2 regions of the Pseudomonas sp. XK-1 genome follow, and region 2 is predicted to be linked to the other one. Evidence: predicted binding sites of a transcription regulator. Region 2 holds the regulator's gene; the other holds the start of a gene.
What was found. The regulator LexA, encoded in region 2, represses DNA repair genes until DNA is damaged. The targets are predictions, from matches to a motif close to CTGTNTNNNNANACAG.

Region 1: the regulator LexA is predicted to act here: its motif matches at 3,022-3,037, upstream of recN (DNA repair protein RecN).

The regions. Positions count from the first base shown of each region.
Region 1 is NZ_JBBPES010000005.1:343,959-359,464, forward strand. It holds gene WMW70_RS15460 (RnfH family protein) at 1-180, shown strand, start outside; gene WMW70_RS15465 (outer membrane protein assembly factor BamE) at 241-759, opposite strand; gene fur (ferric iron uptake transcriptional regulator) at 857-1,261, shown strand; gene recN (DNA repair protein RecN) at 1,324-2,997, opposite strand; gene grpE (nucleotide exchange factor GrpE) at 3,153-3,722, shown strand; gene dnaK (molecular chaperone DnaK) at 3,822-5,738, shown strand; gene dnaJ (molecular chaperone DnaJ) at 5,861-6,988, shown strand; gene dapB (4-hydroxy-tetrahydrodipicolinate reductase) at 7,060-7,863, shown strand; gene carA (glutamine-hydrolyzing carbamoyl-phosphate synthase small subunit) at 8,087-9,235, shown strand; gene carB (carbamoyl-phosphate synthase large subunit) at 9,272-12,493, shown strand; gene greA (transcription elongation factor GreA) at 12,490-12,966, shown strand; gene WMW70_RS15515 (DUF4149 domain-containing protein) at 12,938-13,420, shown strand; gene WMW70_RS15520 (YhbY family RNA-binding protein) at 13,426-13,737, opposite strand; gene rlmE (23S rRNA (uridine(2552)-2'-O)-methyltransferase RlmE) at 13,841-14,464, shown strand; gene ftsH (ATP-dependent zinc metalloprotease FtsH) at 14,663-15,506, shown strand, end outside.
Region 2 is NZ_JBBPES010000002.1:60,707-76,212, reverse strand. It holds gene topA (type I DNA topoisomerase) at 1-2,198, shown strand, start outside; gene WMW70_RS06060 (DUF6586 family protein) at 2,270-2,788, shown strand; gene WMW70_RS06055 (hypothetical protein) at 2,867-3,100, shown strand; gene sulA (SOS-induced cell division inhibitor SulA) at 3,208-3,681, opposite strand; gene lexA (transcriptional repressor LexA) at 3,692-4,303, opposite strand; gene WMW70_RS06040 (TetR/AcrR family transcriptional regulator) at 4,577-5,284, shown strand; gene WMW70_RS06035 (L,D-transpeptidase) at 5,332-5,856, shown strand; gene nagZ (beta-N-acetylhexosaminidase) at 5,878-6,876, shown strand; gene WMW70_RS06025 (S-methyl-5'-thioinosine phosphorylase) at 6,887-7,624, shown strand; gene WMW70_RS06020 (CsiV family protein) at 7,678-8,217, opposite strand; gene mfd (transcription-repair coupling factor) at 8,229-11,681, opposite strand; gene WMW70_RS06010 (glyceraldehyde-3-phosphate dehydrogenase) at 11,815-13,281, shown strand; gene WMW70_RS06005 (chalcone isomerase family protein) at 13,361-13,921, opposite strand; gene WMW70_RS06000 (Na(+)-translocating NADH-quinone reductase subunit A) at 14,194-15,506, shown strand, end outside.

The DNA.
Region 1 (15,506 bases), on a different contig from region 2:
GATTTGCAGAACAGTCCGCTGGGTATCTTCGGCAAGGCGGTCGCCAAGCCCGATGAGCGTGTGCTGGAGGACGGCGAGCGGGTGGAGATCTATCGTCCGCTGATCGCCGATCCGAAAGAGGTGCGCAAACAACGCGCGGCCAAGGCGGCCAAAGCCAAGGCCGGCGACGAAGAGGCGTAGCGAGCGGTTTGCCGCGCACAAAAAAGCCCGGAAGTGTCCGGGCTTTTTTCTGTGTTGCCGTTACTGCGGGCTGGTTTCCAGCGGTTCCGGGGTCGGTACCGGGACGCTCTGCACGCTGTCGACTTCACGCTGGATCTGTTCCAGCAACGAACCGGGGGCCGGCTTGTCTTCGACTGCCGGACGCGGCGTGGCGGGTGCTGTGGTCACGCCGCTGTCTTCGCCGAGGATGGCCTGATCGCGGCTGACGCCGGGCATAAAGTCACCGGACAGGCCCACCAGCTGGTCATCGGCGCTGAAGTTGACGCTGATGCGTTCCTGCAGGCGCTGTCCGCCACCAGGCTGGATGCTGTACAGGTAGTCCCAGCGATTGGTGTGGAAGGTGTCGGTGAGCAGTGGGTTACCCATGATAAACCGCACTTGCCGGCGGGTCATTCCCGGGCGCAACTGGTCTATCATGTCTTGCGTTACGACATTGCCCTGTTGGATGTCGATTTTATAAACCCCGGGGAATGAACAACCGGCGAGTGCGAGTAGCCCTGTAAGGGTAAGGCTGGTCAGCAGGAGTTTGGTTTTTTGCATCGGTGGGCGACTTCCACTATCTTGGCTGGGCAATATAACCCCGGATCATACCCGCAATAAAGGAAGCTGCGAAGCCGCTTCCGTGAGAAAGCAGACCATGGTTGAAAATAGCGAACTACGCAAGGCTGGCCTGAAAGTGACCCTGCCACGGGTCAAGATTCTGCAAATGCTCGACTCCGCCGGTCAGCGTCACATGAGTGCAGAGGATGTTTACAAGGCACTGATGGAGGCGGGCGATGACGTGGGGCTGGCCACCGTCTATCGCGTGTTGACCCAGTTCGAGGCCGCGGGTCTGGTGGTGCGACACAACTTTGATGGCGGCCACGCCGTGTTCGAATTGGCCGACGGTGGTCATCACGATCATATGGTCTGTGTCGATTCGGGCGAGGTGATCGAGTTTTTCGATGTCGAGATCGAAAAACGTCAGAAAGAAATCGTCAAAGAGCACGGTTTCGAGCTGGTCGATCACAACCTTGTGCTCTATGTGCGCAAGAAAACCTGATTGACTGCTGCATGACAAAGGCGACCCTAGGGTCGCCTTTGTGCTTTCTGCGGTCTGTTCGATCAGGCCTGGACGCTACCAACCATCTGCCGCGCATGGGCCAGGGATTCTTCGGTGAGGTCGACGCCGCCGAGCATGCGGGCGATTTCCTCGACCCGCTGCGTGGCGCTTAGCTTGCTCACGGCGGTGCGGGTGGCGTCGCTGTCACGCGCCTTGTGTACGAACAGGTGCTGGTGTCCTTGCGCGGCGACTTGCGGCAAGTGGGTGACGGTCAGTACCTGGCCACGCTCGCCGAGGCGGCGCAGCAGCTGGCCGACCACTTCGGCGGTGGGGCCGCCGATGCCCACATCCACTTCGTCGAAGACCAGGGTGGGTACCCGCGAGGTTTGCGCGGTGATCACCTGAATCGCCAGGCTGATGCGCGACAGTTCACCGCCCGAGGCGACCTTGGCCAGGGCCTTCAACGGCTGGCCTGGGTTGGCGCTGACCAGGAATTCCAGCTGCTCCAGGCCGTTGGGGTGCGGCTCGTTGCTGGGGTTGGCGCTCAGCTTGATACTGAAACGCCCGCCGGGCATGCCCAGGTTCTGCATTTCCAGTTCCACCGCTGCGGCCAGTGCGCTGGCGGCCTTGTTGCGCAGTGCGCTGAGTTCCGTGGCCTTTTCCTGGTAATGACGCTCGAAGGCACCGAGCTCTTCGCTCAGGCGTTCGGCGGCCTGGTCGTCGGCGTTGAGGCTTTCCAGCTCTTCGAACAGTTGCTGCTGCATGGCGATCAGCTCACCGGGCTGAATACGGTGCTTGCGCGCCAGGGTGTAGATCGCGTCCAGGCGCTCTTCCATCTGTTGCAGGCGCTCGGGGTCGGCGTCGAAGTGGTCGAGAAAGCGGTTCAGCTCGCCGACCGCTTCTTCTACCTGGATCTGCGCGCTGGCCAGCAGGTTGGTGGCTTCGCTCAAGGCTCCGGGCTGGCCCTGGAAGGCACCGAGGCGATTAAGGCTGCTGGTTAGCGCCGAGAGTACGTTGCCGGCGTCATTCTCGCTGCATTGCTCAATCACCAGGCGACAGGCGCTGAGCAGGCTTTCGGCGTTGGTCAGGTTCTTGTGTTCCTGCTCCAGGTTGTCCAGCTCGTTCTCGCCGAGGGCCAGATTGTCGAGCTCTTCAAGCTGATAGCTGAGTAGTTGGTGGCGTGCGCGCTGCTCGTCGCCGATGCTGGAGATGCGTTGCAGTTCGCTCTTGGTCTGTTTCCAGCGTTGGGCGGCCAGTTGCACCTGGCGCGCCAGTTCCTGGCAGCCGGCGTATTCGTCGAGCAGACGGCGGTGGGTGTCGGCCTTGAGCAGCGACTGGTGTTCGTGCTGGTTGTGGATATCGATCAAGCGCTCGCCCAGGGCCTTGAGGTCACCCTGAGGGCAGGGCGCGCCATTGATATAGCCGCGCGAGCGGCCTTCGGCGGTGATCACGCGACGCAGGATGCACGGGCCGTCGTTGTCCAGATCGCGCTCGGCCAGCCAGGCGCGCGCTTCGGGAATGTCGCTCAGGTCGAAGCTGGCGAGAATATCCGCCTTGTCTGCGCCGGGGCGCACCACGCCGCTGTCGGCGCGGTCACCCAGACACAGGCCTAGGGCGTCGAGCATGATCGACTTGCCGGCACCGGTTTCGCCGCTGATCACGCTCATGCCGGCGTCCAGTTCCAGATCAAGATGTTCAACGATGGCGTAGTTGTGTACGGACAGGTGCACCAGCATGGTGAGGCCTCCCAGGTAATAGGTGTGGATATTTATACAGTGTTTGTCGGCCGACTGACAATCCGCCTTTGATCCTTGAAAGCCTGAAATTTGTCCCCATATAGCGGTCAGACACGTGGGTTTAGGTCCGCGTCGAATTTTTTGAGGAGAAACGCATGGCTGACGAACAGAACCAAGATATCCCGCTTCCTGACCCTGTTGTGGGTGCCGAAACGGCCTCTGGCGACGAGTTGGATGCGCGCATCCAGGTGCTGGAGGAAGAGCTGGCGCTCGCTCAGGACAAGGCCTTGCGCATGGCCGCCGATCTACAGAATGTGCGTCGTCGCGCCGAGCAGGATGTAGAAAAAGCGCACAAGTTCGCTCTGGAGAAATTTGCCAACGACCTGCTGCCGGTGATTGATAGCCTGGAGCGTGGTCTTGAACTGTCCAGTCCGGATGATGAGGCGATCAAGGCCGTACGTGAGGGCATGGAACTGACCCTCAAGCTGTTCAGTGACACCCTCAAGCGCCACCAGTTGGAAGCCATTGACCCGCACGGCGCGCCGTTCAACGCCGAACACCATCAGGCGATGGCGATGCAGGAAAGCACCAACGTCGAGCCTAACAGTGTGCTCAAGGTGTTCCAGAAGGGCTACATGCTCAATGGTCGCCTGTTGCGCCCGGCCATGGTGGTGGTCAGCAAGGCACCGGTACAAGCGCCACCATCGATTGATGAGCAGGCTTGAAATTCGCCGCGCTGCCCCCATTAAAGAGTCAAGCGTTTTAGTGCTACCGCTGCTGACAACGATCAGCGGCGGGATTATCAAAGCTTCGGGAGAGTGAAGATGGGCAAAATTATCGGTATCGACCTGGGGACCACCAACTCGTGCGTCTCGGTTCTGGAAAACGGCAAGGCCAAAGTTATTGAAAACGCTGAAGGCGCGCGCACCACGCCGTCGATCATCGCCTACGCCAACGATGGCGAGATCCTGGTCGGCCAGTCGGCCAAGCGTCAGGCAGTGACCAATCCGCACAACACCCTGTACGCGGTGAAGCGTCTGATCGGTCGTCGTTTTGACGAAGAAGTTGTGCAGAAAGACATCCAGATGGTCCCGTACAAGATCGTCAAAGCTGACAACAACGACGCCTGGGTTGAAGTGAACGGCCAGAAAATGGCACCGCCACAAATCTCGGCTGAAATCCTCAAGAAGATGAAGAAGACCGCCGAAGACTACCTCGGCGAGCCAGTGACCGAAGCGGTGATCACCGTGCCGGCCTACTTCAACGACAGCCAGCGTCAGGCCACCAAAGATGCCGGCCGTATCGCCGGTCTGGACGTCAAGCGCATCATCAACGAGCCCACCGCAGCCGCTCTGGCTTACGGTATGGACAAGGCCAAGGGCGATCACACCGTGATCGTGTATGACCTGGGTGGCGGTACCTTCGACGTTTCGGTAATTGAAATCGCCGAAGTCGATGGCGAGCACCAGTTCGAAGTGTTGGCCACCAACGGTGACACCTTCCTCGGCGGTGAAGACTTCGATATTCGTCTGATCGACTACCTCGTTGACGAATTCAAGAAAGAAAGCGGCATGAACCTCAAGGGTGACCCGCTGGCCATGCAGCGCCTGAAAGAAGCCGCTGAGAAGGCCAAGATCGAGCTGTCCTCGAGCCAGTCGACCGATGTCAACCTGCCGTATATCACTGCAGATGCCACCGGTCCTAAGCACCTGAACGTGAAGATTTCCCGCGCCAAGCTGGAATCGCTGGTTGAAGACCTGGTGCAGCGCACCATCGAGCCTTGCCGCATCGCCCTGAAAGATGCTGGTATCGACATCAGCAAGATCAACGACGTGATCCTGGTTGGTGGTCAGACCCGCATGCCGCTGGTACAGAAGCTGGTGACCGATTTCTTCGGCAAGGAAGCGCGTAAAGACGTCAACCCGGACGAAGCCGTGGCCATGGGTGCTGCCATTCAGGGCGCGGTGCTGGCTGGCGACGTCAAAGACGTGCTGCTGCTCGACGTTTCCCCGCTGACCCTGGGTATCGAAACCATGGGCGGCGTGATGACCGCGCTGATCGAGAAGAACACCACCATCCCGACCAAGAAGTCTCAGGTGTTCTCCACCGCCGACGACAACCAGGGTGCCGTGACCATTCACGTGCTGCAGGGCGAGCGCAAGCAGGCCGCGCAGAACAAATCCCTGGGCAAGTTCGACCTGGCCGAGATTCCGCCGGCACCGCGCGGCGTACCGCAGATCGAAGTGACCTTCGACATCGACGCCAACGGCATCCTGCATGTCGGTGCGAAAGACAAGGCCACCGGCAAGACTCAGTCCATCGTGATCAAGGCCAACTCGGGTCTGTCCGAGGAAGAGATCCAGCAGATGGTGCGCGATGCCGAGGTCAACGCCGAGGAAGACCGCAAGTTCGAAGAGCTGGCCACTGCGCGTAACCAGGGCGATCAGCTGGTGCACGCCAGCCGCAAGATGATCACCGAGGCTGGCGACAAGGTCACTGCTGACGAGAAGGCTGCCATCGAAACCGCATTGAGTGCGCTGGAAGTGGCGATCAAGGGCGACGACAAGGCCGAAATCGACGCCAAGATGGCCGCTCTGTCCGAAGCCACCACGCCGCTGGCGCAGAAGATGTACGCCGAACAGCCGCAGCCGGGTGCGCAAGCCCAGGGCGGTGAAGAAGCCAAGGACGCTGGGGACGACGTAGTCGACGCCGAGTTCGAAGAGGTCAAAGAAAACAAGTAAGCGCGAGCTTATGCCGCTCTGGCCGGGCGCGACGCGAGTCGCACCCGGCATGTTCCGCCGCGCGGGAGCTTGCTCCCGCGTTGGCGTGTCTGGAGCAGACGATTTGAAGGTATTGAAGACTTATGGCTAAACGTGACTATTACGAGGTGCTCGGTGTCGAGCGCGGTGCCAGTGAAGCGGAGCTGAAAAAGGCCTACCGCCGCCTGGCCATGAAGCATCACCCGGACCGTAATCCCGACGATAAAGCCTCGGAAGAGAAGTTCAAGGAAGCCAACGAGGCCTACGAAGTGCTCTCCGATGCCGGCAAGCGCTCGGCCTACGATCAGTACGGTCATGCGGGCGTCGATCCGCAGATGGGTGGCGGCGGTGGTGGTCCGGGTGGGGCGAACTTCTCGGATATCTTCGGCGATGTATTCAGCGATTTCTTCGGTGGCGGCGGTCGCGGTGGTCAGCGCGGTGGCGCGCAGCGCGGCAGCGACCTGCGCTACACCCTGGAGCTGGACCTGGAAGAAGCGGTGCGCGGCACTACTGTGACCATTCGCGTGCCGACCCTGGTGGGTTGCAAGACCTGCGACGGTTCCGGAGCGAAGAAGGGCACCAGTCCGGTGACCTGTACCACCTGTGGCGGTATCGGCCAGGTGCGTATGCAGCAGGGTTTCTTCTCGGTACAGCAGACCTGTCCGCGTTGCCATGGCAGTGGCCGGATGATTACCGACCCGTGCGGTTCCTGCCATGGTCATGGCCGGGTGGAAGAGCACAAGACCCTGTCGGTGAAGGTGCCTGCGGGCGTCGATACCGGTGATCGCATTCGCCTGTCAGGCGAAGGCGAGGCGGGTGCCATGGGTGGTCCGGCGGGCGATCTGTACGTGGTGGTGAATGTGCGCGAGCACGCGATCTTCCAGCGTGACGGCAAGCACCTGTACTGCGAAGTGCCGATCAGCTTCGCCGATGCGGCCCTGGGTGGCGAGCTGGAAGTGCCGACCCTGGATGGCCGGGTCAAGTTGAAGATTCCCGAAGGCACCCAGACCGGCAAGATGTTCCGTCTGCGCGGCAAGGGCGTAGCCCCGGTGCGCGGCGGCGGTGCCGGCGACCTGATGTGCAAGGTGGTGGTGGAAACCCCGGTGCACCTGGACAAGCGTCAGCGTGAACTGCTGGACGAGTTCCGCAAGTCCCTGGAGGGTGACAGCTCGCACTCGCCGAAGGCCAATGGCTGGTTCGAGGGCGTGAAGCGCTTCTTTGGCGACCTGTAAATTCCGCTGACAGGCTGCGCGGTCGCTGGGCGGCGGCTGCAGCCTGTGGCGACAGCTTGGAGCTGATAGCTATGCAACGTATCGCAGTAATGGGCGCCGCCGGGCGCATGGGCAAGACCCTGATCGAAGCGGTGCAGCAGGCCGATGGTGCGCAGCTGAGCGCGGCCATCGATCGTGCCGATAGCAGCCTGGTTGGTGCCGACGTCGGTGAACTGGTGGCGCAGGGCAAGATTGGCGTCAATCTGTCCGGTGATCTGAATGCGGTGCTCGATCAATTCGATGTGCTGATCGATTTCACCCATCCATCGGTCACCCTGAAGAACCTGGAAATCTGCCGCGCCGCCGGCAAGGCCATGATTATCGGCACCACCGGCTTTTCCCCGCAGGAAAAGCAGCTGCTGGCCGAGGCCGGCAAGCAGATTCCCATCGTGTTTGCCGCCAACTTCAGCGTCGGCGTCAATCTGTGTCTGAAGCTGCTCGACACCGCGGCGCGGGTGCTGGGCGATGACGTGGATATCGAAATCATCGAAGCGCACCACCGCCACAAGGTCGATGCGCCGTCCGGCACCGCTTTGCGCATGGGTGAAGTGGTAGCCAATGCCCTGGGGCGTGATCTGCAGAAAGTTGCGGTGTATGGCCGTGAGGGCCAGACCGGTGCCCGCGAGCGCGAGACCATAGGTTTCGCCACCGTGCGCGCGGGCGATGTGGTCGGCGATCACACTGTGCTGTTCGCCGCCGATGGCGAGCGGGTGGAAATCACCCACAAGGCATCGAGCCGCATGACCTTCGCCAAAGGCGCGGTGCGCGCGGCATTGTGGCTGCAAGGACGACAGCCTGGTCTGTACGACATGCAGGATGTGTTGGGTCTCACTTGACTGGGGCTTAATTAAGCGGTCTGTCAGGCCCCGGATGCCTTTTTGCGAGTTGCTCGCATCTTGCGGTGGACCAAAAAGGCATTTTTCTGTAAGCTTCCCGCTTTAGTGTGTCCACTAAAGTTGCGCAGAATGAATCAGATAAAAAAGCGGGGTGACGGTTGATACGTCATCCCGCTTTTTTACAATCTGCGTTTGCTTCACGTTTCGATCTTCGGAGGTTTTCTTGAGTAAGCCAGCCCTTAAACCTGCCATTTTGGCTCTTGCTGATGGCAGTATTTTTCGCGGCGAGGCCATCGGTGCCGATGGCCAGACTATTGGAGAGGTGGTTTTCAACACCGCCATGACCGGCTATCAGGAAATCCTTACCGATCCTTCCTATGCCCAGCAGATTGTTACCCTGACCTACCCGCACATCGGCAACACCGGCACCACGCCGGAAGACGCCGAGTCCAACCGGGTCTGGGCCGCCGGCCTGATCATTCGTGATCTGCCGCTGATCTCCAGCAACTGGCGCAACAAGCAGCCGCTGGATGAGTACCTCAAGGAAAACGGCACCGTCGCCATCGCCGGTATCGATACCCGTCGCCTGACCCGTATCCTGCGTGAGAAGGGTTCGCAGAACGGCTGCATTCTGGTCGGCGATGACGCCACCGAAGAGAAAGCCCTGGACCTGGCCCGTAGCTTCCCTGGCCTCAAGGGCATGGACCTGGCCAAGGTGGTCAGCTGCACCGAGCGCTACGAGTGGCGCTCCAGTGTGTGGAACCTGAAAGAGGACAGCCATCCGGAAATTCCAGCCAGTGAGCTGCCTTACCATGTGGTCGCTTACGACTACGGGGTCAAGCTGAACATCCTGCGCATGCTGGTCGAGCGCGGTTGCCGCGTCACTGTAGTGCCGGCGCAAACCCCGGCTAATGATGTGCTGGCGCTGAATCCCGATGGTGTGTTCCTGTCCAACGGTCCGGGTGATCCCGAGCCTTGCGACTACGCGATCCAGGCGATCAAGGACGTGCTGGAAACCGAAATTCCGGTATTCGGCATTTGCCTCGGCCACCAGCTGCTGGCCTTGGCCTCCGGTGCCAAGACCCTGAAAATGGGCCACGGTCACCACGGTGCCAACCACCCGGTGCAGGATCTGGACACGGGTGTGGTGATGATCACCAGCCAGAACCACGGTTTCGCCGTGGACGAGGCCAGCCTGCCGAGCAATGTGCGGGCGATTCACAAATCGCTGTTCGACGGTTCCCTGCAGGGTATCGAGCGTACCGACAAGGACGCCTTCAGCTTCCAGGGTCACCCCGAAGCGAGCCCCGGCCCAGCCGATGTGGCCCCGCTGTTCGACCGTTTTATCGAAGCCATGGCCAAGCGCCGCTAAACCTCGCCGACCGACCCAAGGATTCGAGTAACCGCTATGCCAAAACGTACAGATATCAAAAGCATCCTGATCCTCGGTGCCGGCCCGATCGTTATCGGCCAGGCCTGCGAGTTCGATTATTCCGGTGCGCAAGCCTGTAAGGCGCTGAAGGAAGAGGGTTACCGGGTCATCCTGGTCAACTCCAATCCGGCCACCATCATGACCGACCCGGCCATGGCCGACGCCACCTATATCGAACCGATCAAGTGGTCCACCGTGGCCAAGATCATCGAGAAGGAGCGCCCGGACGCCCTGCTGCCGACCATGGGCGGCCAGACCGCGCTGAACTGCGCGCTGGACCTGGAAAAGCACGGCGTACTGGAAAAGTTCGGTGTGGAAATGATCGGTGCCAACGCCGACACCATCGACAAGGCTGAAGACCGTTCGCGCTTCGACAAGGCGATGAAAGACATCGGCCTGGCCTGCCCTGTTTCCGGCATCGCGCACAATATGGAAGAAGCTTACGGCGTGCTGGAGAAGGTCGGCTTTCCCTGCATCATCCGTCCGTCCTTCACCATGGGCGGCACCGGCGGCGGTATCGCCTATAACCGCGAAGAGTTCGAAGAGATCTGCGCCCGCGGTATCGATCTGTCGCCGACCAGCGAACTGCTGATCGACGAATCGCTGATCGGCTGGAAGGAATACGAGATGGAGGTGGTCCGCGACAAGAAGGACAACTGCATCATCGTCTGCGCCATCGAAAACTTCGACCCGATGGGCGTGCACACCGGCGACTCGATCACCGTGGCTCCGGCGCAAACCCTGACCGACAAGGAATACCAGATCCTGCGTAACGCCTCCCTGGCGGTGCTGCGCGAGATCGGCGTGGAAACCGGCGGCTCCAACGTGCAGTTCGGCATCTGTCCGAACACTGGCCGTATGGTCGTGATTGAGATGAACCCGCGCGTATCGCGTTCCTCGGCCCTGGCCTCCAAGGCCACCGGCTTCCCGATCGCCAAGATCGCCGCCAAGCTGGCTGTGGGTTACACCCTCGACGAGCTGTCCAACGACATCACCGGTGGTCGCACCCCGGCCTCGTTCGAGCCGGCCATCGACTATGTCGTGACCAAGATTCCGCGTTTTGCCTTCGAGAAGTTCCCCAAGGCTGACGCCCGCCTGACTACTCAGATGAAGTCGGTCGGCGAAGTTATGGCCATCGGTCGTACCTTCCAGGAGTCCATGCAGAAAGCCCTGCGCGGTCTGGAAGTCGGTGTGTCCGGATTCGATCCGATTCTCGATCTGAGCGATCCGGAAGCCGAAAGCATTCTCAAACGCGAGCTGATTGTGCCGGGTGCCGACCGCATCTGGTATCTGGCCGACGCCTTCCGCGCCGGTAAGACGGTCGCGGAAATCTTCGAACTGACCAACATCGATGAATGGTTCCTGGTGCAGATCGAGGACCTGATCAAGGACGAAGAGCGGATCAAGACCCTGAGTCTGGCCAGCATCGACCGCGATCTGATGTACAAGCTCAAGCGCAAAGGCTTTTCCGATATCCGCCTGGCCAAGTTGCTCGGCGTCTCCGAGAAGAGCCTGCGCAGCCACCGCCATAAGCTGAAAGTGCTGCCGGTGTACAAGCGCGTCGACACCTGCGCTGCCGAATTCGCCAGCGACACCGCCTATATGTACTCGACCTACGAGGAAGAGTGCGAGGCCGCGCCGTCTAACCGCGACAAGATCATGATCCTCGGCGGCGGCCCCAACCGTATCGGCCAGGGCATCGAGTTCGACTACTGTTGCGTACACGCTGCACTGGCGCTGCGTGAAGATGGTTACGAGACCATCATGGTCAACTGCAACCCGGAAACCGTCTCCACCGACTACGACACCTCCGACCGCCTGTACTTCGAGCCGGTAACCCTGGAAGACGTGCTGGAAATCGTCCGCGTCGAACAGCCCAAAGGCGTGATCGTGCAGTACGGCGGTCAGACGCCGCTGAAGATCTGCCGCGCCCTGGAAGAAGCCGGCGTGCCGATTATCGGCACCTCGCCGGATGCCATCGACCGCGCCGAAGACCGCGAACGCTTCCAGCAGATGGTGCAGCGCCTGCACCTGCGTCAGCCGCCGAACTGCACTGCGCGTAGCGAAGAAGAGGCCCTGGCCGCGTCCAAGGTCATTGGTTATCCGCTGGTGGTGCGTCCGTCCTATGTACTGGGCGGCCGGGCGATGGAAATCGTCTACCAGGAAGAAGAGCTCAAGCGCTATATGCGCGAAGCGGTGAAGGTGTCGAACGACAGCCCGGTGCTGCTCGACCACTTCCTCAACTGCGCCATCGAAGTCGATATCGATGCCATCTGCGACGGCGAGACCGTGGTGATTGGCGCGATCATGCAGCACATCGAACAGGCTGGCGTGCACTCCGGTGACTCGGCCTGCTCGCTGCCGCCGTATTCGCTGCCGGCGCATATCCAGGACGAGATCCGTGATCAGGTCAAGAAAATGGCCCTGGAACTCGGCGTGGTCGGCCTGATGAACGTGCAGATGGCGGTGCAGGGCGAGGACATCTTCGTCATTGAGGTGAACCCCCGCGCCTCGCGTACCGTGCCGTTCGTCTCCAAGTGCATCGGCATTTCCCTGGCGATGCTCGGTGCCCGGGTCATGGCCGGCAAGACTCTGGCCGAAGTCGGTTTCACCGAGGAAATCATCCCCAACTTCTACAGCGTCAAGGAAGCGGTATTCCCCTTCGCCAAGTTCCCCGGCGTCGACCCGATCCTCGGCCCGGAAATGAAGTCCACCGGTGAAGTCATGGGTGTCGGTGACAGCTTCGGTGAAGCCTTTGCCAAGGCCCAGATGGGCGCTAGCGAAGTGCTGCCGAACGCTGGCGTTGCCTTTATCAGCGTGCGTGACGACGACAAGCCGCTGGTGGCTGACGTCGCTCGCGACCTGATCGAGCTGGGTTTTGAGGTGGTGGCAACCGCCGGTACTGCCAAGCTGATCGAGGCCGCCGGTTTGCCGGTGCGTCGGGTCAACAAGGTGACCGAAGGCCGTCCGCACGTGGTCGACATGATCAAGAATGACGAAGTTACCCTGATCATCAACACCACCGAAGGGCGTCAGTCTATCGCCGACTCCTACTCCATTCGTCGTAACGCTCTGCAGCACAAGATCTACTGCACCACCACCATTGCGGCGGGTCAGGCGATCTGTGAGGCGCTGAAATTCGGTCCAGAGAAGACCGTGCGCCGCCTGCAGGATCTGCATGCAGGACTCAAGGCATGACCAAATACCCAATGACCGTCCAGGGCGCACGCGCCCTGGAGGAAGAGCTTGCTCATCTGACCAAGGTGGTGCGCCCCAAGCTGAGCCAGGACATCGGCACGGCGCGCGAACTGGGCGACCTCAAGGAGAATGCCGAATATCACGCCGCGCGTGAGCAGCAGGGCATGGTCGAGGCGCGTATCCGCGATATCGAAGGCCGTCTGCAGAATGCCGTGGTGATTGATGTCACCAGCATCGAGCACACCGGCAAGGTGATCTTCGGCACTACGGTGGAGATCGCCAGCGTCGAAACCGACGAAAGCGTGACCTATCAGATCGTGGGTGAAGACGAGGCCGATATCAAACAGCGCAAGCTGTCGGTCGGCTCGCCCATTGCCCGTGCCCTGATCGGCAAGGAAGAGGGTGATGTGGTGGTGGTGAAGACGCCCAGCGGCACCGTCGAGTATGAGATCGTCGAGGTTCGTCATATCTAAGCCCGCTGCACGCGATGCCGGGGCGATTAGCTGGCTGCTGGCCCAGACCCTCTGGGTCGGCGGTCTCTGGTTGCTGCATTTTCTGCTGTTGCCGGCCATCGCCAAGACCGGGCTGGCCTCGCTGCTGGTCGAGGAGTTGAGCAATGCTCTGCGCCCGCTGTTGGTGGGGCTGACGGCGGCTTGTGCCGGTGTGCAGGTGCTGGTACTGGTGCGCGGTGAGGGGCTGGCGAGTCTGTGGCGGGATATGCGTGGGCAGTTATTGCTGGTGGTGGTGCTGATGGCTGCCAGCTATCTCGGCGCGCAGCGTCTTATGCCCGATGCGGCTGGGCTCTGGCTGATGTTCAGCTATCTGGTAATGGCGTTCTGCGGTTTGCTGCTGGTGTTGCAGCCTGTTCCGGGCAGTGCCGGTACCAAGCAGCATGCCTCCCGCAAGGGCAGGGGGCATGCCGCCTGAAGCTGTCAGCCGTGCTGGCGGTGGATATTCGACAGGTTCTTGTTCGGCTTGGGGTTCTTACGGTAAATCAGGGCCATCTTGCCGATAACCTGCACCAGTTCGCCCTTGCCGGCCTTGCACAGCTCGTTGATGGCGGCCAGGCGGGCTTCGCGCTCGACGATGCGCAGTTGCACTTTAATCAGTTCATGATCGCTCAGGGCGCGCTCCAGTTCGGCCAGCACGCCTTCGGTCAAACCATTGTCGGCCACGATCAATACGGGTTTCAGGTGGTGACCGATAGATTTGAATTGTTTCTTCTGCTCTTGAGTGAGCGGCATAATCTGATTCCTGCATTTAATCTGGTAAAAAACGGCGATCAGTTTACCCGAGCGCTCTCGGGGCCGCCCAGATATTCATGCTTTGTAAAGTTCGAGGTGTTGCGTGGCCCGTTCCAAGACCAGTCAAGGTTGGCTGAAAGAGCATTTCAACGACCCGTACGTGAAAATGGCGCAGAAGGACGGCTATCGTTCGCGCGCCAGCTATAAGCTGCTGGAGATCCAGGAGAAGGACCGCATCCTGCGGCCGGGCATCACCGTGGTCGATCTGGGCGCTGCGCCTGGCGGTTGGTCGCAGGTCACCAGTCGAGTGATCGGCGACAAGGGGCGGTTGATCGCCTCCGATATCCTGGAGATGGACAGCATTCCCGATGTCAATTTCATCCAGGGCGACTTTACCGACGATGCAGTGTTCGCACAGATCCTCGAGGCCATCGGTAATCAGCCGGTGGACCTTGTGATTTCCGATATGGCCCCCAATATGAGTGGGGTAAGGGAGTCGGATCAGCCGCGCGCGATGTACCTGTGTGAGCTGGCCCTGGATCTGTCGACCCGGGTATTGCGTCCGGGCGGGGATTTTCTGATCAAGATCTTCCAGGGTGAAGGTTTCGATCTGTATCACAAGCAGGTGCGGCAGCTGTTCGACAAGGTGCAGATGCGCAAACCCTTGTCCTCGCGCGACCGTTCTCGCGAGCAATATATGCTGGCGCGCGGGTTTCGCGGGCTTTGAGCGCCATGCAACCATGCGTTGTCAGGCCGGTCCAACCGGGTATGGCAAGGTGCTGCGAGTTGCATGCAAATAAAGGGTTACAGACGGCGTCTGCCAGGTGCGGGCGTTGTGTAGTAAGTTAGATCGGTACATAACTGGTCGTCATGCGAAGCACGCTTCGACACGAGGCCTGCTGCAGAGGGTAGCTAATTGAACGACATGGCAAAGAATCTGGTCCTGTGGCTGATCATCGCCGCCGTCTTGGTGACGGTGATGAACAATTTTTCCAGCCCGAGTGAGTCGAACAAACTCAACTACTCGGAGTTTATCCAGCAGGTCCAGGACGGCTCCGTCAAGCGAGTGACCGTCGACGGCTTTATTATCAGTGGCATCCGCGGCGATGGCTCCTCGTTCGAGACCGTGCGTCCGGCGATCCAGGACAATGGCCTGATCAAGGACCTGATCGACAACAATGTTGAAATCGTCGGCAAGCAGCCGGAGCAGCAGAGCATCTGGACTCAGCTGCTGGTCGCCAGCTTCCCGATCCTGGTGATCATCGCCGTATTCATGTTCTTTATGCGCCAGATGCAGGGCGGCGCAGGCGGCAAGGGCGGGCCGATGAGCTTCGGCAAGTCCAAGGCTCGCCTGCTCTCCGAGGATCAGGTCAAGACCACCTTCGCCGATGTTGCCGGCTGCGACGAGGCCAAGGAAGAAGTCAGCGAGCTGGTTGAGTTCCTCCGTGATCCGGGCAAGTTCCAGCGTCTCGGCGGACGTATCCCCCGTGGCGTGCTGATGGTCGGCTCGCCGGGTACCGGTAAGACCCTGCTGGCCAAGGCAGTTGCCGGCGAAGCCAAGGTGCCGTTCTTCACCATTTCCGGTTCGGATTTCGTGGAAATGTTCGTCGGTGTCGGTGCATCCCGTGTGCGCGATATGTTCGAACAGGCCAAGAAGCACGCGCCTTGCATCATCTTTATCGACGAAATCGATGCTGTGGGTCGCCATCGTGGCGCTGGCATGGGCGGTGGTCACGACGAGCGAGAGCAGACCCTCAACCAGTTGCTGG
Region 2 (15,506 bases):
GCCGCTACAAGCGCGTGGTGTTCAACGAAATCACCAAAAAGGCGATCCAGGAAGCGTTTTCCAAGCCTGGCGAACTGGATATCAACAGGGTCAACGCCCAGCAGGCGCGGCGTTTTCTCGACCGCGTAGTGGGCTATATGGTTTCGCCACTGCTGTGGGCCAAGATCGCCCGCGGCCTGTCGGCCGGCCGTGTACAGTCGGTAGCCGTGAAGCTGGTGGTCGAGCGCGAGAAAGAGATCCGCGCCTTCGTTCCGGAAGAATACTGGGAAGTCCACGCCGATCTGGGCACCGCCAAGGACGCCACCGTGCGTTTCGAGGTGGCCCGCGAGAACGGTGCCGCCTTCAAGCCGCTGAACGAAGCTCAGGCCATGGCGGCCCTGGCTACGCTGAAAGCCTCCAGCTACAGCATCAGCAAGCGTGAAGACAAACCGACCAGCAGCAAGCCTTCGGCACCCTTTATCACCTCCACCCTGCAGCAGGCCGCGAGTAATCGCCTGGGCTTCGGGGTGAAGAAGACCATGATGATGGCCCAGCGTCTGTATGAGGCCGGCTACATCACCTATATGCGTACCGACTCGACCAATCTCTCGGCCGATGCCGTGACCATGGTGCGTGACTTTATCGAAGGCGAGTTCGGCAAGAAGTACCTGCCGGCCAACCCGATTGCCTACAGCAGCAAGGAAGGGGCCCAGGAAGCTCACGAAGCGATTCGTCCTTCCGACGTCAACCTCAAGCCGACTCAGCTGTCGGGCATGGAACGCGACGCCGAACGTCTGTATGAGCTGATCTGGCGTCAGTTCGTGGCTTGCCAGATGCCGCCGGCCGAGTACCTGTCGACCACGGTTACCGTGACTGCAGCGCAGTTCGAGCTGCGTGCCAAGGGCCGTATCCTCAAGTTCGACGGTTATACCCGGGCGTTGCCACAGCTGAGCAAGCCGGGCGATGACGACGTGTTGCCGGAAATGGAGCAGGGCGAAGTGCTCAAGCTGGTCAAGCTTGATCCCAGCCAGCACTTCACCAAGCCGCCAGCGCGTTACTCGGAAGCCAGCCTGGTCAAGGAAATGGAAAAGCGCGGTATCGGTCGTCCGTCGACCTATGCAGCGATTATCGGCACCATTCAGGATCGCGGCTATGTGGCGTTGCACAACCGTCGCTTCTACTCGGAGAAGATGGGCGACATCGTCACCGAACGTCTGGCCGAAAGCTTCTCCAACCTGATGGACTACGGCTTTACCGCCGGCATGGAAGAGCACCTGGACGATGTGGCCCAGGGCGAGCGCGAGTGGAAGCATGTGCTCGACGAGTTCTATGGTGACTTCAAGAAGAAACTTGAAGTGGCCGAGGCGGGCGAGGGTGGCATGCGCGCCAACCTGCCGACCCTGACCGATATCCCATGCCGGGATTGCGGCCGGCCGATGACCATCCGTACCGCCTCAACCGGTGTGTTCCTCGGTTGCTCCGGTTATGCCCTGCCGCCGAAAGAGCGCTGCAAGGCCACCGTCAATCTGGTGCCGGGCGACGAGATTGCTGCGGACGACGAGGGTGAGTCCGAATCCCTGGTGTTGCTCGGCAAGCACCGCTGCCCGATCTGTTCGACCGCGATGGACGCCTACCTGCTGGATGAAACCCGTAAGTTGCATATCTGCGGCAATAACCCCGATTGCGCGGGTTATGAGGTGGAGCAGGGTCAGTATCGGATCAAGGGCTATGAAGGCCCGAGCCTGGAGTGCGACAAGTGCGGCAGCCAGATGCAGCTCAAGACCGGTCGCTTCGGCAAGTTCTTCGGTTGCACCAACAGCGAATGCAAGAACACCCGCAAACTGCTGAAAAGCGGTGAAGCGGCCCCACCGAAGATGGACCCGGTGAAGATGCCCGAGCTCAAGTGCGAGAAGGTCAACGACACCTACATCCTGCGTGATGGTGCCTCGGGGCTGTTCCTGGCTGCCAGCCAGTTCCCGAAAAACCGCGAAACCCGTGCACCGCTGGTATTGGAATTGATTCCGCACAAGGATGAGATCGATCCCAAGTACCACTTCCTCTGTGATGCACCGAAAAAAGACCCGCAAGGTCGCGCAGCAGTGATCCGCTACAGCCGCAAGACCAAGGAGCAGTATGTGCAGACCGAAGTCGACGGCAAGCCGACCGGTTGGCGCGCGTTCTTTGATGGTGGCAAGTGGAAAGTCGAAGACAAGAGCTGATCTGACTAAGTGCGCGTCTGCCCTTGGCCGGCGCGCGTATGCTTATCCGATCCGTTAGGGAGGGTGCCGCCATGGCCAATGAACTCTATACCCGCACCAATCAGAAAATCTTCTACGCCGGCCTTGCGCTGGAGTCCTGGCGCAAGGCCGAGCAGGGGCAGAGCATGAATGCCCTGGCCCTGATCCAGGCTGAACGCGAGGCTGCGCTGTTTCATCTCTATGGTGCCCTGCTGGGGCTGTGCCATGAGATCGCCGGCTATTATCGGCTAGCGGACAGTGCGGCTCCGCAAGCCGAACGCTTTCTCACCGAGGAGGTGTTGCAAGCAGCGCCGAGCCAGGAACTGGGTGAGCTGGTCGAGTTGGCGCAGTCCGCCGACAGCTGGGTTGCTCAGTTGCTCAAGGCCTATGCCGAGCTGTTTCAGCCGCCGCAGGCGGGTAAGAAAGCCAAGGTCGACCCCAGCACTCCATTGATCACAGCGGTCAGCCTGGATGAAGAAGTCGCACCCCTGGCGCAGGAGACGCTTGAAGCCTGGCGTCAGCAGCTGAAGGTTCTGGCGCAGCGCTTTCGGCAAACCCTGAGCGAGTGGTAAGCGGCTGATTGGACCGGTGGACTAGGGCGAGCCCTGATCGGCTGTTACAATGCCGACCTTTCGTGGAGAACCAAGCCAATGCCTACATCATTCCTGGAAATTGTCGAGTTGCCCGACGGGCGCATTGCCCTGCGCCGCGCAGAGGATGAGGAGTCGTTGGTGGTGCTGGATTTTTCCGATGGTGCCAAGGCTTTCCTGCAAGGCCAGCATGTCGAAGTGGCCAAGGCCATGCTCAATGTCGGTGTGCAGATGGCCGGTCGCCTGGCGGAAAACAACTTTCAGCAGGAAGAAGGGCCGCGGGTTCTGCATTGATGCTGTGCGCATTCTGGCTCTAACCAGAATGCTCTGCTCGCGCTAGATACTCCCTGCATCCAGTCCTACTGGCTGCCACGCACGTCCCTGTGCGGATCGCTGACCAATTATCCCAGGCTGATATTCAGGCTTTGCGCCTTGCCCTGCCGTGCGGCCTGCTCAAGCTGTTGCCGCGCATGGCGTTCGAGCGGGTGCAGCCAGCTGACAACGGTATGGCTGCGGCCCAGCTTCAAGGCTTGTTGCGCCAGCTCCAGCGCGTTCTGTGCACCGCGCGGGTGGAGCAGCAGGATGCGTTCGCGGTTCAGGCCGGCCTCGCGTAGCCAGGTCTGGGTCAGGCTTGATGGTGGGGCAATCAGGGTCAGCCAGCGCTCGTCGTGGTTTTCGCTGAGCTCACGCAGAATCGGCGCTAGAAGGTTCAGGCAGTGCCCGGCTGCACCACGCAGCGACAGTTCACTGAACGTCTCTGTCTCATCCTGCCAGGGCAGCTCGCCGCCATCGGCAAGCATTGGGTTCACTGTCGCTGCCAGAAACGCATCGAACAGGGGCAGTTGTGTATGGTCCAGGGATTGTGGGAACTGCATAGATCCTCCACTAGCGGCGGATAACGCCGACGCTCAAGCCTTCAATAATCAGATCCTGTTCTTCCAGGTTCACTTCGATCGGTGCGAACTCCGGGTTTTCGGCGATCAGCCAGACCATGTTGCCTTCGCGCTTGAAACGTTTGACGGTCACTTCATCGTCGATACGCGCCACCACCACCTGGCCGTTGCGGGCTTCGCGGGTGGTGTGTACGGCCAGCAGGTCGCCATCGAAGATGCCGATGTCCTTCATGCTCATGCCTCTGACACGCAGCAGGTAGTCCGCCCTGGGGTGGAAGAACTCCGGGTTAATCTTGCAGGACTCTTCAATATGCTGTTGAGCAAGAATTGGAGCTCCCGCCGCCACTCGGCCAATGACCGGCAGGCCTTCTTCTTCCTCGGCGTTGGGTTCGAAGCCGGGAATGCGTATACCGCGCGAAGCCCCGGGGGTCATCTCGATGGCACCTTTACGGGCCAGGGCCTTGAGATGCTCTTCGGCCGCGTTGGGTGATTTGAAGCCCAGTTTCAAGGCGATTTCTGCACGGGTTGGCGGGTATCCATTGTCCTCCAGGCATTGCTTGATAAAGGCGAGAATTTCAGCTTGGCGCGGCGTCAGTTTGAGCATGGCTGTCTCTGTTTTTTTGTACAGTGACTGGGATTATATACAGTGATCTGCCGTTGGCAATCATTCTGTGCCTATGTCTGCTGAATAAAGCCTTATCCAGCTTGTATAGTGAGGTTCTGTTACCTGGCCGACCTGACGCTCGTCTAGGCATTGTCCGTGCAGTTTTTGCTCGGTACGCGTGACTGATCAGCCACAAGGTGGTTTGCCCGACTTGACAAGGCGGGCGGCTGAAACGTATGTTTCAAACAAGTGTTTGTTCAGATGAAAAGAGTCATGGCCCAGTCCGAAACCGTTGAACGCATTCTCGATGCAGCAGAGCAGTTGTTTGCGGAGAAAGGTTTCGCCGAAACCTCGCTGCGTCTGATCACCAGCAAGGCCGGGGTCAACCTGGCGGCGGTGAACTATCACTTCGGCTCGAAGAAGGCCCTTATCCAGGCGGTCTTCTCACGCTTTCTCGGCCCCTTCTGTCTGAGCCTGGAGCGTGAGCTGGATCGCCGTCAGGCCAAGTCGGATACCAAAGTCAGCCTGGAAGAGCTGCTTGAGTTACTGGTTGAGCAGGCGTTGGCAGTGAAGCCGCGCAGTGGCAACGATCTTTCAATCTTTATGCGCTTGCTGGGCCTGGCCTTCAGCCAGAGCCAGGGGCACCTGCGCAAGTACCTCGAAGAGGTCTACGGCAAGGTATTCCGTCGTTATATGCTCCTGGTGCACGAAGCCGCCCCACGGATTCCGCCGCTGGAGCTGTTCTGGCGGGTGCACTTTATGTTGGGGGCGGCGGCCTTCAGCATGTCTGGGATCAAGGCGTTGCGGGCCATGGCGGAAACCGATTTCGGCGTTAATACCTCAATTGAGCAGGTCATGCGTTTGATGGTGCCTTTCCTGGCGGCCGGCATGCGTTCGGAAACCGGGCTGAGCGACGAAGCCCTGGCCAGCGCCCAGCTCAAACCGCGCAGTAAAACGGCAGCCGCTCCCAGCAAAGTTTGAAGGGCCTGGGTGGGCGTGGTGGATGTGATCCGCTAAGCTAGCCGCCCATGGCGACTCTCGATTTTCTGCATATCTCCCTGGCCGATCAGTGCCTGTATGGCTTTGCCGACGGGCAGCTGTTGCTGCGCCTGAAGGTTTCCACCGCACTCAATGGTCCCGGCGAACGCAATGGCTCTGGTTGTACGCCGCGTGGTCTGCACCAGGTACGGGCGAAGATCGGCGAGGGCTTGCCGCTGGGGGCTGTGCTGCGTGGGCGGCGCTGGACCGGCGAGGTCTGGTCGCCCGAGTTGCACGAGCAGTTTCCCGGGCGCGACTGGATTCTCAGTCGTATTCTCTGGCTCAGTGGCTGCGAGCCTGGGCGCAATCGGCTGGGCGAGGTCGATACCTTTCGCCGTTATATTTACCTGCATGGCACACCGGATACCGAGCCCATGGGCGTTGCGCGTTCCCATGGTTGCGTGCGTCTGCGCAACAGCGATCTGTTGGCATTATTTTCCCGGGTGCCGGTGCATTGTGCCGTGCGCATCGACGAGGCCCCGTGCCCGCAGTGGGCGGCTGCGCCTCTTATTTAAGGATGAGTTGTGAGTTCAAGCATGCAAGGTTCACTGATGCTGGATATCGCCGGTACCTGGCTGACGGCCGAGGATCGACAGATCCTTCGTCAACCCGAGGTCGGCGGTCTGATTCTATTTGCACGCAATATTGAAGAGCCGCGCCAGGTGCGCGAGCTGGCTGCGGCCATTCGTGCCGTGCGCCCCGACCTGCTGTTGGCAGTGGACCAGGAAGGCGGCCGGGTGCAGCGCCTGCGTCAGGGCTTTGTGCGCCTGCCGGCGATGCGCGCGATTGCCGATAACGTCAATGCCGAAGCCCTGGCCGAGCATTGCGGCTGGATCATGGCCAGCGAGGTTCTGGCGGTCGGCCTGGACCTGAGCTTCGCTCCGGTGCTGGACCTCGATCATCAGCGTAGCGCGGTGGTTGGCAGTCGCGCCTTCGAGAGCGATGCGCTGCGTGCCAGCGACCTGGCCGCTGCCTTTATCCGCGGCATGAACGCGGCGGGCATGGCGGCGACCGGCAAACACTTTCCCGGCCATGGCTGGGCCGAGGCGGATTCCCATGTGGCCATTCCACTGGATGAGCGCAGTCTCGAGCAGATTCGTGCCGTCGATCTGCTGCCCTTTGCCCGTTTGAGTCGGCAGCTGGCGGCGGTGATGCCGGCCCATGTGATCTACCCTCAGGTAGACAGCCAGCCGGCGGGTTTCTCGCGTCGCTGGTTGCAGGATATTCTGCGCGGCGAGCTGGGCTTTACCGGGGTGATTTTCAGCGACGACCTGTCCATGGCTGGGGCTCACGTGGTCGGCGATGCGGCTTGCCGTATCGAGGCGGCGCTGAGCGCCGGTTGTGACATGGGCCTGGTGTGCAATGACCGGGCTGCGGCAGAGCTGGCCCTGAGCGCCTTGCAGCGCCTCAAGGTGCGAGTACCACAGGGCCTGGCGCGTATGCGTCGCCAGGCCTTTCCGGGTGTTGAATATCGGCAGAACCCGCGCTGGCTGGAAGCAGTGGGCGCGTTGCGTGCCGCGCAATTAATCGATTGAGGAAGATTGGATGACTGTTTACGCCATTATCGGTGGTACAGGCCTGACTCGCCTGGATGGCTTGACCATTACTGCTGCACTGCATCTGGATACGCCCTATGGAACGCCTTCCGCACCTGTGCTCAAGGGCGAGTATGCCGGGCGCGAGGTGCTGTTCCTCGCTCGTCACGGGCACCCACACCGGATACCGCCACATCAGGTGAACTACCGTGCCAATCTCTGGGCACTGCGCGAGGCCGGGGCCAAGGCGATTATTGCGGTCAATTCGGTGGGCGGTATTCATCCTGCCATGGTCACCGGGCACTTCTGTCTGCCGCACCAGATCATCGATTACACCAGTGGGCGCGAGCACACCTTCTATGAGGGCGAGCTGGAGCATGTGACCCATGTGGACTTCAGCCACCCCTACGATGCCGGCCTGCGCGGCAAATTGGCGGAGGCTCTGACGGCCGAGCGCTGCGGGTTCAGCAGTCATGGCCTGTACGGTTGCACCCAGGGGCCGCGCCTGGAGACGGTGGCCGAGATCGCCCGCATGGAGCGTGATGGCTGCGATATCGTCGGCATGACCGGCATGCCGGAAGCGGCACTGGCCCGTGAACTGGCTCTGCCGTATGCCTGCCTGGCGTTGGTGGTAAACCCGGCGGCGGGCAAATCCGCGGCGCTGATTACCATGGCGGAAATCGAGCGCGCCCTGGATGAGGGGATGGGCAAGGTGAAGACCGTTCTGGCCCGTGTGCTGACCAGCTAAGCTGGCGTCGATGGATTAAAAAGGGCCGCGCGATGCGGCCCTTTTTTGTGCTTTTAGAGTGGGCTGACGCGAATCAGTAGCCCCAGGCTGCCATTATCAACAAAGGTCAGCTCGCCGCTTTTCAGGCGGCGGCTCTGCCTGATTCGCTCGCTGGCGTTGAGGATGCCGCTCTGGTCGAACTGGTTGACCCAGATATCGCTGTCGAGCTCGATCAGGCTATCTCCGCTAAGGCTGATACGGCCTTGCACCGGGTAGTGGCCGAACTGCTCGTTGCCAGTGCTGATAGCGACGCTGCTGGTCGAGTCGCTGATGCCCTGTGACCAGGCCTGGTGCAATAGCACCTGATAACCGTTGGCCGGGTTGAGTTTGCTCGCCTCGCTGGTCAGTGTCAGGGCGCGGCTGCTGCCGGCATCGACCGGCAGGGCGTTCTGCGCCCAGTTGTCGGGCGGCAGTTGGCCGCCCGAACCATTCTCGCCGGACTGGCGGAATACGATCACTTCCACCTGATAGAGGCGCTCAGCCAGTGCCGCGTTGCTGCCCAGCAGGCTCAGCAGGATAAGCGGCAGGAGGGCCAGGGTGCGGAGTGCGTGCATGGGTCGATCCTTTAGGTTGAGGGCGTCAGGCGCTCGAACAGCGCTTCGAGTGTATTGAAGCGTTCTTGTGCACGTTCCATGGGTACCTGGAACTTGAACAGGGTGGCTCCTTCGAACTTGTAGCGGGTCGGCGCGCCCTGGATCAGCTTGATCAGGGTCAGCGGGTCGACGCAGGTGTCGGCGGCGAACTCGAGGCGACCGCCTTGCGGGCCGGCGTCGACCTTCTTGATGCCGAGTTTCTCCGCCTGCAATTTCAGCAGGGTGATACGCACCAGGTTCTTGGTCGGCTCGGGCAGCAGGCCGAAGCGGTCGATCATCTCCACCTGCAGCTCTTTCAGGCCATCCTCGTCGGCGGCGTTGGCGATGCGCTTGTAGAGGATCAGGCGGGTGTGCACGTCCGGCAGGTAGTCCTCGGGGATCAGTGCTGGCACCCGCAGGTTGATCTCCGGGCCGCCTCCGAGTGGCTGGTCGAGGTTGGGTTGCTCGCCCTTGCGGATGGATTTCACCGCGCGTTCGAGCATTTCCATATACAGGGTGAAGCCGACCGCCTGGATCTGCCCACTCTGGCCGTCGCCGAGCAGTTCGCCGGCACCGCGGATTTCCAGATCGTGGGTGGCCAGCAGAAAGCCTGCTCCCAGATCCTGAGCGCCGGAGATGGCCTCCAGGCGCTTCTGCGCATCATCGGTCATCTGCTTGCGCGGCGGCGTGAGCAGGTAGGCGTAGGCCTGGTGGTGACTACGGCCGACGCGGCCGCGCAACTGGTGCAGCTGGGCCAGGCCGAACTTGTCGGCGCGTTCGATGATGATGGTGTTGGCGCTGGGTACGTCGATACCGGTCTCGATAATGGTCGAGGCGATCAGCACGTTGAAGCGCTTGTGGTAGAAGTCGCCCATCACCTGTTCCAGCTCGCGTTCGCGCATCTGTCCGTGGCCGATGCCGATCCGCGCTTCCGGCACCAGTTCGGCCAGATCGGCGGCGCATTTCTCGATAGTCTTCACATCGTTGTGCAGGTAGTACACCTGGCCGCCGCGCAGCAGCTCACGCAGCAGCGCTTCCTTGATGGTCGGGTTGTTCTGTTCCATGACGAAGGTGCGCACCGACAGGCGGCGCGCCGGTGGCGTGGCGATGATCGACAGGTCGCGCATACCGGCCACGGCCATGTTCAGGGTGCGCGGAATCGGCGTGGCGGTAAGGGTGAGGATGTCGACTTCGCTGCGCAGGGCCTTGAGTTGCTCCTTCTGGCGCACGCCGAAACGGTGTTCCTCGTCGATGATCACCAGGCCCAGGTTGCTGAACTTGACGTCACCCTGCAGCAGCTTGTGGGTGCCGATAACGATATCCACCTTGCCTTCACTCAGCTGCTGCATGGCCTCGGCGACTTCCCGGGCCGACTTGAAGCGGCTCATCACCTCGACCTTGACCGGCCAGTCGGCGAAGCGATCGCGGAAGCTGTTGTAGTGCTGCTGGGCGAGCAGGGTGGTGGGCACCAATACCGCCACCTGCTTGCCGCCGTGTACGGCGATAAAGGCGGCGCGCATCGCCACTTCGGTCTTGCCGAAGCCGACATCGCCGCAGACCAGGCGGTCCATCGGCTTGGGCGCGAGCATATCGTCATGCACGGCGTCGATGGCGGCCTGCTGGTCCGGTGTTTCCTCGAAGGGGAAGCCGGCGCTGAAGGTGGCGTAATCGGCCTTCGGGTCGGCGAACGCATAGCCTTCGCGGGCGGCGCGGCGGGCGTAGATGTCGAGCAGCTCGGCGGCGACATCGCGCACCTGCTCGGCGGCCTTGCGTTTGGCCTTCTGCCAGATTTCCGAGCCCAAGCGGTGCAGCGGGGCGAGGGCGTCGTCGCTGCCGGTGTAGCGGGCGATCAGGTGCAGGCTGGCCACCGGCACATAGAGCTTGGCTTCTTCGGCGTACATCAGGGCGAGGAATTCGGCGGCCTGGCCGTCGAACTCCATGGTCACCAGGCCCAGGTAGCGGCCCACGCCATGGTCGATATGCACCACCGGCGCGCCTTCGCGCAGCTCGGTAAGGTTCTTGATGACGTTGTCGCCGCCATCGCGGGATTTCTCGCGCCGCCGGCGCTGCATCACGCGTTGGCCGAAGAGCGGGCTTTCCGCCACCAGGGCCAGGTCTTCGAGCAGCAGGCCGTCATCCAGTGGCGCGATGCAGATGCCCAGGCGCTCAGTGCTGGCGGTAAAGGCTGGCCAGCTGTCGAATTCGTTGGGTTTGAGCTTGAGGCGGGCGAGCAGCTCCAGCAGCACCTCGCGGCGTCCGGCGGATTCGGCACAGAACAGCACGCGGCCGGGATAGTCCTCGATAAAGCGCCTTAGCGCGGCCAGGGGCTCAGTGGCCTTGGCCTGGATCGCCAGGTCCGGCAATGGCTGGGCGTTGAAACGGGTGCGTCCGACGCCTTGTTCTATATCGTCCTGGCTGACCACCACCCGTGGCCAGTCTTTCAGGCGGGCGAAGCAGTCTTCCACCGGCAGGAAGATGTCGGCCGGCGGCAGCAGCGGGCGCTCGGGGTCGACCCGGCGCTCTTCGTAGCGGTTGCGGGCGTCACTCCAGAAGTGTTCCGCAGCCTTTTCCACTCCCGGCAGGGAGAACACCTGGGTGTCCTGGGGCAGGTAGTCGAACAGGGTGGCGGTTTCTTCGAAGAACAGCGGCAGGTAGTACTCGATACCGGCCGGGGTGATGCCGGTACTGAGGTCCTGATAGATCGGGCAGCGGCGAAAGTCGACGTCGAAACGCTCGCGAAAGCGCCCGCGGAAATCGGTAACGGCTTTCTTTTCCAGCGGGAATTCGCGCGCCGGCAGCAGCTTGATCGACTCGACCTTGTCGATGGAACGCTGGGTTTCCGGGTCGAAGGTACGCAGGGTCTCGATTTCGTCGTCGAACAGGTCGATGCGATACGGTTGGCTGCTGCCCATGGGGAACAGGTCGATCAGCGCGCCGCGTACGGCGAATTCGCCGTGTTCATACACCGTATCGACGCAGCGATAGCCGGCAGCTTCCAGATTGACGCGCATCTGGTTTACTTCGAGGCGCTGGCCGACCTGCATGACCAGGCTGCTGCCGAGCAGAAAGCGCTTGGGAGCCAGGCGGTGTAGGGCGGTGGTGATCGGCACTACCAGAATGCCGTGCTTGAGCTCGGGCAGGCGGTAGAGCGCGGCGATGCGCTGGGAAATAATGTCCTGGTGCGGCGAGAACAGGTCGTAGGGCAGGGTTTCCCAGTCGGGGAAATGCAGCACCGGCAGGCTTGGGGCGAAGAAACTCAGCTCTTCCTGCAGGCGTTCGGCGCTCTGGCTGTCGGCGGTCAGCAGCAGGGTGAAGCGTTTTGCGCTGCTGGCGGCTTCGGCAATGGCCAGGCTCAGCGCGGCACCGGGCAGGTTGCCCCAGTGTTGTTTTCCAGCGGTGGCAGGCAGGGACGGTAGACGCAATACGGATGCAGTCGGTACAGACACGGGCAGCTCGCGGACGTGGCGATATGGCCTTCGATTGTAACTATCCGCGTGCTCTGCTGTCAGTGTTTCACCGCTACACATTGCCGGCGATTGTTCGCGCCGGCATAATGTAGCCCCTTTTTTCAGCCCCTACATGTGGAAGGTACTGCCCGTGACTCAGAAGCCCGACCAGTGTCTCGGTGAGTGGATCGATCGAGAAGCCCTTGCGGAAGCGATGATTCCGATGATTGGCCAACTCTACCGTAACAACAACGTGGTTACCTCGATCTACGGACGTGGTCTGATCAACCGTTCGGTGATCGATATTCTCAAAGCCCACCGCTTCGCCCGTCACCGCCTGGCTGACGACAGCGAGCTGTCGGTGCACGACACCTTCCCCATTCTCAAGACCATGAGCGAGCTCAAGCTGGGCGCGGCCTCCGTGGACCTGGGCAAGATGGCTGGCAAGTTCAAGGCCGAAGGCAATGGCCGCAGCATCGAGCAGTTCGTCAAGGACGAGCTGAGCGAAGTGGCTGGCAAGCAGAACGGTGCCGGTCGCGAAGGCACCGATGTGGTGCTGTACGGCTTTGGGCGTATCGGCCGTCTGCTGGCGCGCATCCTGATCGAGAAGACCGGTGGTGGCGACGGCCTGCGTCTGCGCGCCATCGTCGTACGCAAGGGGGCGAGCAATGACCTGGTCAAGCGCGCCAGCCTGCTGCGTCGCGACTCGGTACACGGCAAGTTCAACGGCACCATCACCATTGACGAGGAGAACAACACCCTCACCGCCAATGGCAACCTGATCCAGGTGATCTACGCCAAGTCGCCGACCGAAGTGGATTACACCCAGTACGGCATCAAGAACGCGCTGCTGGTGGATAACACCGGTGTATGGCGTGACGCCGACGGCCTGGGTCAGCACCTGGCCTGCCCGGGTGTTGACCGCGTGGTGCTCACTGCGCCTGGCAAGGGTGCGCTGAAGAACATCGTGCACGGCATCAACCACGGTGAAATCACCGCCGACGACAAGATCATCTCGGCTGCTTCCTGCACCACTAACGCCATTGTGCCGGTGCTCAAGGCGATCAATGACCAGTACGGCATCGTCAACGGCCACGTTGAAACCGTTCACTCGTACACCAACGACCAGAACCTGATCGACAACTTCCACAAGGGCGATCGTCGTGGTCGCAGCGCGCCGCTGAACATGGTGATCACCGAGACCGGTGCTGCCACGGCTGCCGCCAAGGCGCTGCCTGTGCTCAAAGGCAAGCTGACCGGCAACGCCATTCGTGTGCCGACGCCGAACGTGTCGATGGCCATTCTCAACCTCAACCTTGAGAAAGCCACCACTCGCGAGGAAGTCAACGAGTACCTGCGCCAGATGGCCATGCACTCGGATCTGCAGAAGCAGATCGACTTCGTCAGCTCCCAGGAAGTGGTGTCCACCGACTTCGTTGGCTCGCGCCACGCTGGTGTGGTCGACGCCGAAGCCACCATCGCCAACGACAACCGTGTCGTGCTCTATGTCTGGTACGACAACGAGTTCGGTTACAGCTGTCAGGTGATTCGCGTGATGGAAGACATGGCCGGGGTCAACCCGCCCGCCTTCCCGCGTTAAGCACAGGCGGCAATAAAAAAACGGGAGCTTCGGCTCCCGTTTTGCGTTTTTGCAGAAAATGCCCTGGCCATATCAAGGCCTACCGGGCAAGCAGCTGGTTGCGCAGAGTGTCCGACAGGCCGTTGGGGGCCAGCCAGATGCCCAGGTAAGCCCTGGCCAGCTCCGGATCCTGGCTGGTGAAGGCGATCTGGCCGTTGCGCTCCAGGCTCAGGCCGCTTTCCGGGGCGAAGTTCAGGGCGTAGCGGTCGCCGGGCTGGATATCCTGGAACTTGTCGTGCAGGGCATCGAGTTCGTTGCGCAGGCGCGCGAGGGTGGCGGGGCTGTGCTGTCGGTTGAGGGTCGTCCAGGCGGCCTTGATCACGTCTTCGCGGGCGATATTGCGGAAGTAGTAGAGTTCCAGGCGTTGCTTGAGTGGGCGGCTGAAGGCCTGGCTGGCGCTGGTCTGAGCCGGGGCATAGAAGGCCGCGGCATAGACATCGACCCACAGGTAGGTGAGTACGCTCTGGTTCTTGCGCTCCAGGCTGGCCTCGCTAAGGGTGTGCTGGGCGGCAAAGTTGGCTTCGCGCAGGCGCTCGCTAGTATTGGCCAGCAGCTCGCCGCTGAGCAGTAATAGGGTGGCAAGCACCAGTATTTGGCGCACGGTTTGGCTCCTGTGGCTGGGGTATTCCTGTTTCGCTCCAGTGGCGATTTTCGTCAAGTGTGCACATGTTGCGGCTTGTGACCGAAAAGTCAAAAAAAGCAAGCGCTTGGGTGGTCAGTGGCGGGGACGGTCTTTATAATCAAACGGATTTTTTTCCCGCGTTCGACATCATAAACAGCGCCTATAATCCCAGCGGCACTGTTCTGCATACTAAGCATGCCGATGTCGCCCGTATTCTAAAAAAGCTTATAAATCAGTGGTTAGGCAAACCTATGATCAAAATAAAACATGGGCTCGATTTGCCCATAACAGGCGTGCCGGCGCAACGTATCGAGGCTGCAAGGCCGGTACGTAGTGTCGCCGTCATAGGCTTCGATTATCACGGTATGAAGCCTACGATGGAGGTTCAGGTCGGTGATCGGGTCAAACTTGGCCAGATCCTGTTCTCTGACAAGAAGTCTCCGGGTGTGCATTACACGGCTCCCGCAGCCGGTGTGATCAGCGCTATTCATCGCGGTGAGAAGCGTGTGCTGCAGTCCGTGGTGATCGATGTCGAGGGTGATGAGCAGGTTACCTTTGCACATTTCCCGGCCGATCAGCTGGGCACTGTCGGCAATGCCGGCGTGCGTGAGACCCTGCAGCAGTCGGGCCTGTGGACCGCTTTTCGGGCGCGCCCGTTCAGCAAGGTACCGGCCGTGGATGCGCAGCCCAGCTCGATCTTCGTCACCGCCATCGATACCCACCCGCTGGCAGCCGATCCGGCTATAGTGATCGCCGAGTACGCTGCGGACTTCGAGTCCGGTTTGCAGGTTCTGGGCAATCTGGGCAAGGTCTTCCTGTGCAAGGCCGAAGGGGTCAAGTTGCCCGGCGAGCAGTTGGCTCACGTGCACACTGAAACCTTTGCCGGTCCGCACCCTGCCGGGCTGCCGGGTACCCATATCCACTTCCTTGATCCGGTCAACGCCAGCAAGAGCGTGTGGTCGATCAACTACCAGGACGTGATTGCCATCGGCAAGCTGTTCACCACCGGGCAGCTCTGGATCGAGCGCGTTGTCGCGCTGGCCGGCCCAGTGGTCGAGCAGCCGCGTCTGCTGCGTACCCGTCTGGGTGCCAGCCTCGGCGAACTGACTGCGGGTCAGCTGCAGCCGGGCTTCAACCGGGTAATTTCCGGTTCGGTGCTGGGTGGCCGTACTGCCCAGGGTGCTTTCGCCTTCCTCGGTCGCTATCACCTGCAGGTGTCCTGCCTGGTTGAGGGGCACGAGCGTGAGCTGATGCATTACCTGCGTGCCGGGGTAAACAAGCACTCGGTGATGAACATCTTTGTTTCCAAGCTCAACGCTGCGAAGAAGTTCGCCTTCTCCACCACTACCAATGGCAGCCCGCGCGCCATGGTGCCGGTGGGCAACTACGAAGCCGTGATGCCGCTGGATATCCTGCCGACGCAACTGCTGCGCTACCTGATCGTCGGTGACACCGAGATGGCTCAGAAACTGGGCTGTCTGGAACTCGACGAAGAAGACCTGGCGCTGTGCACCTATGTCTGTGCCGGCAAGTATGAGTACGGCCCGATCCTGCGCGATAACCT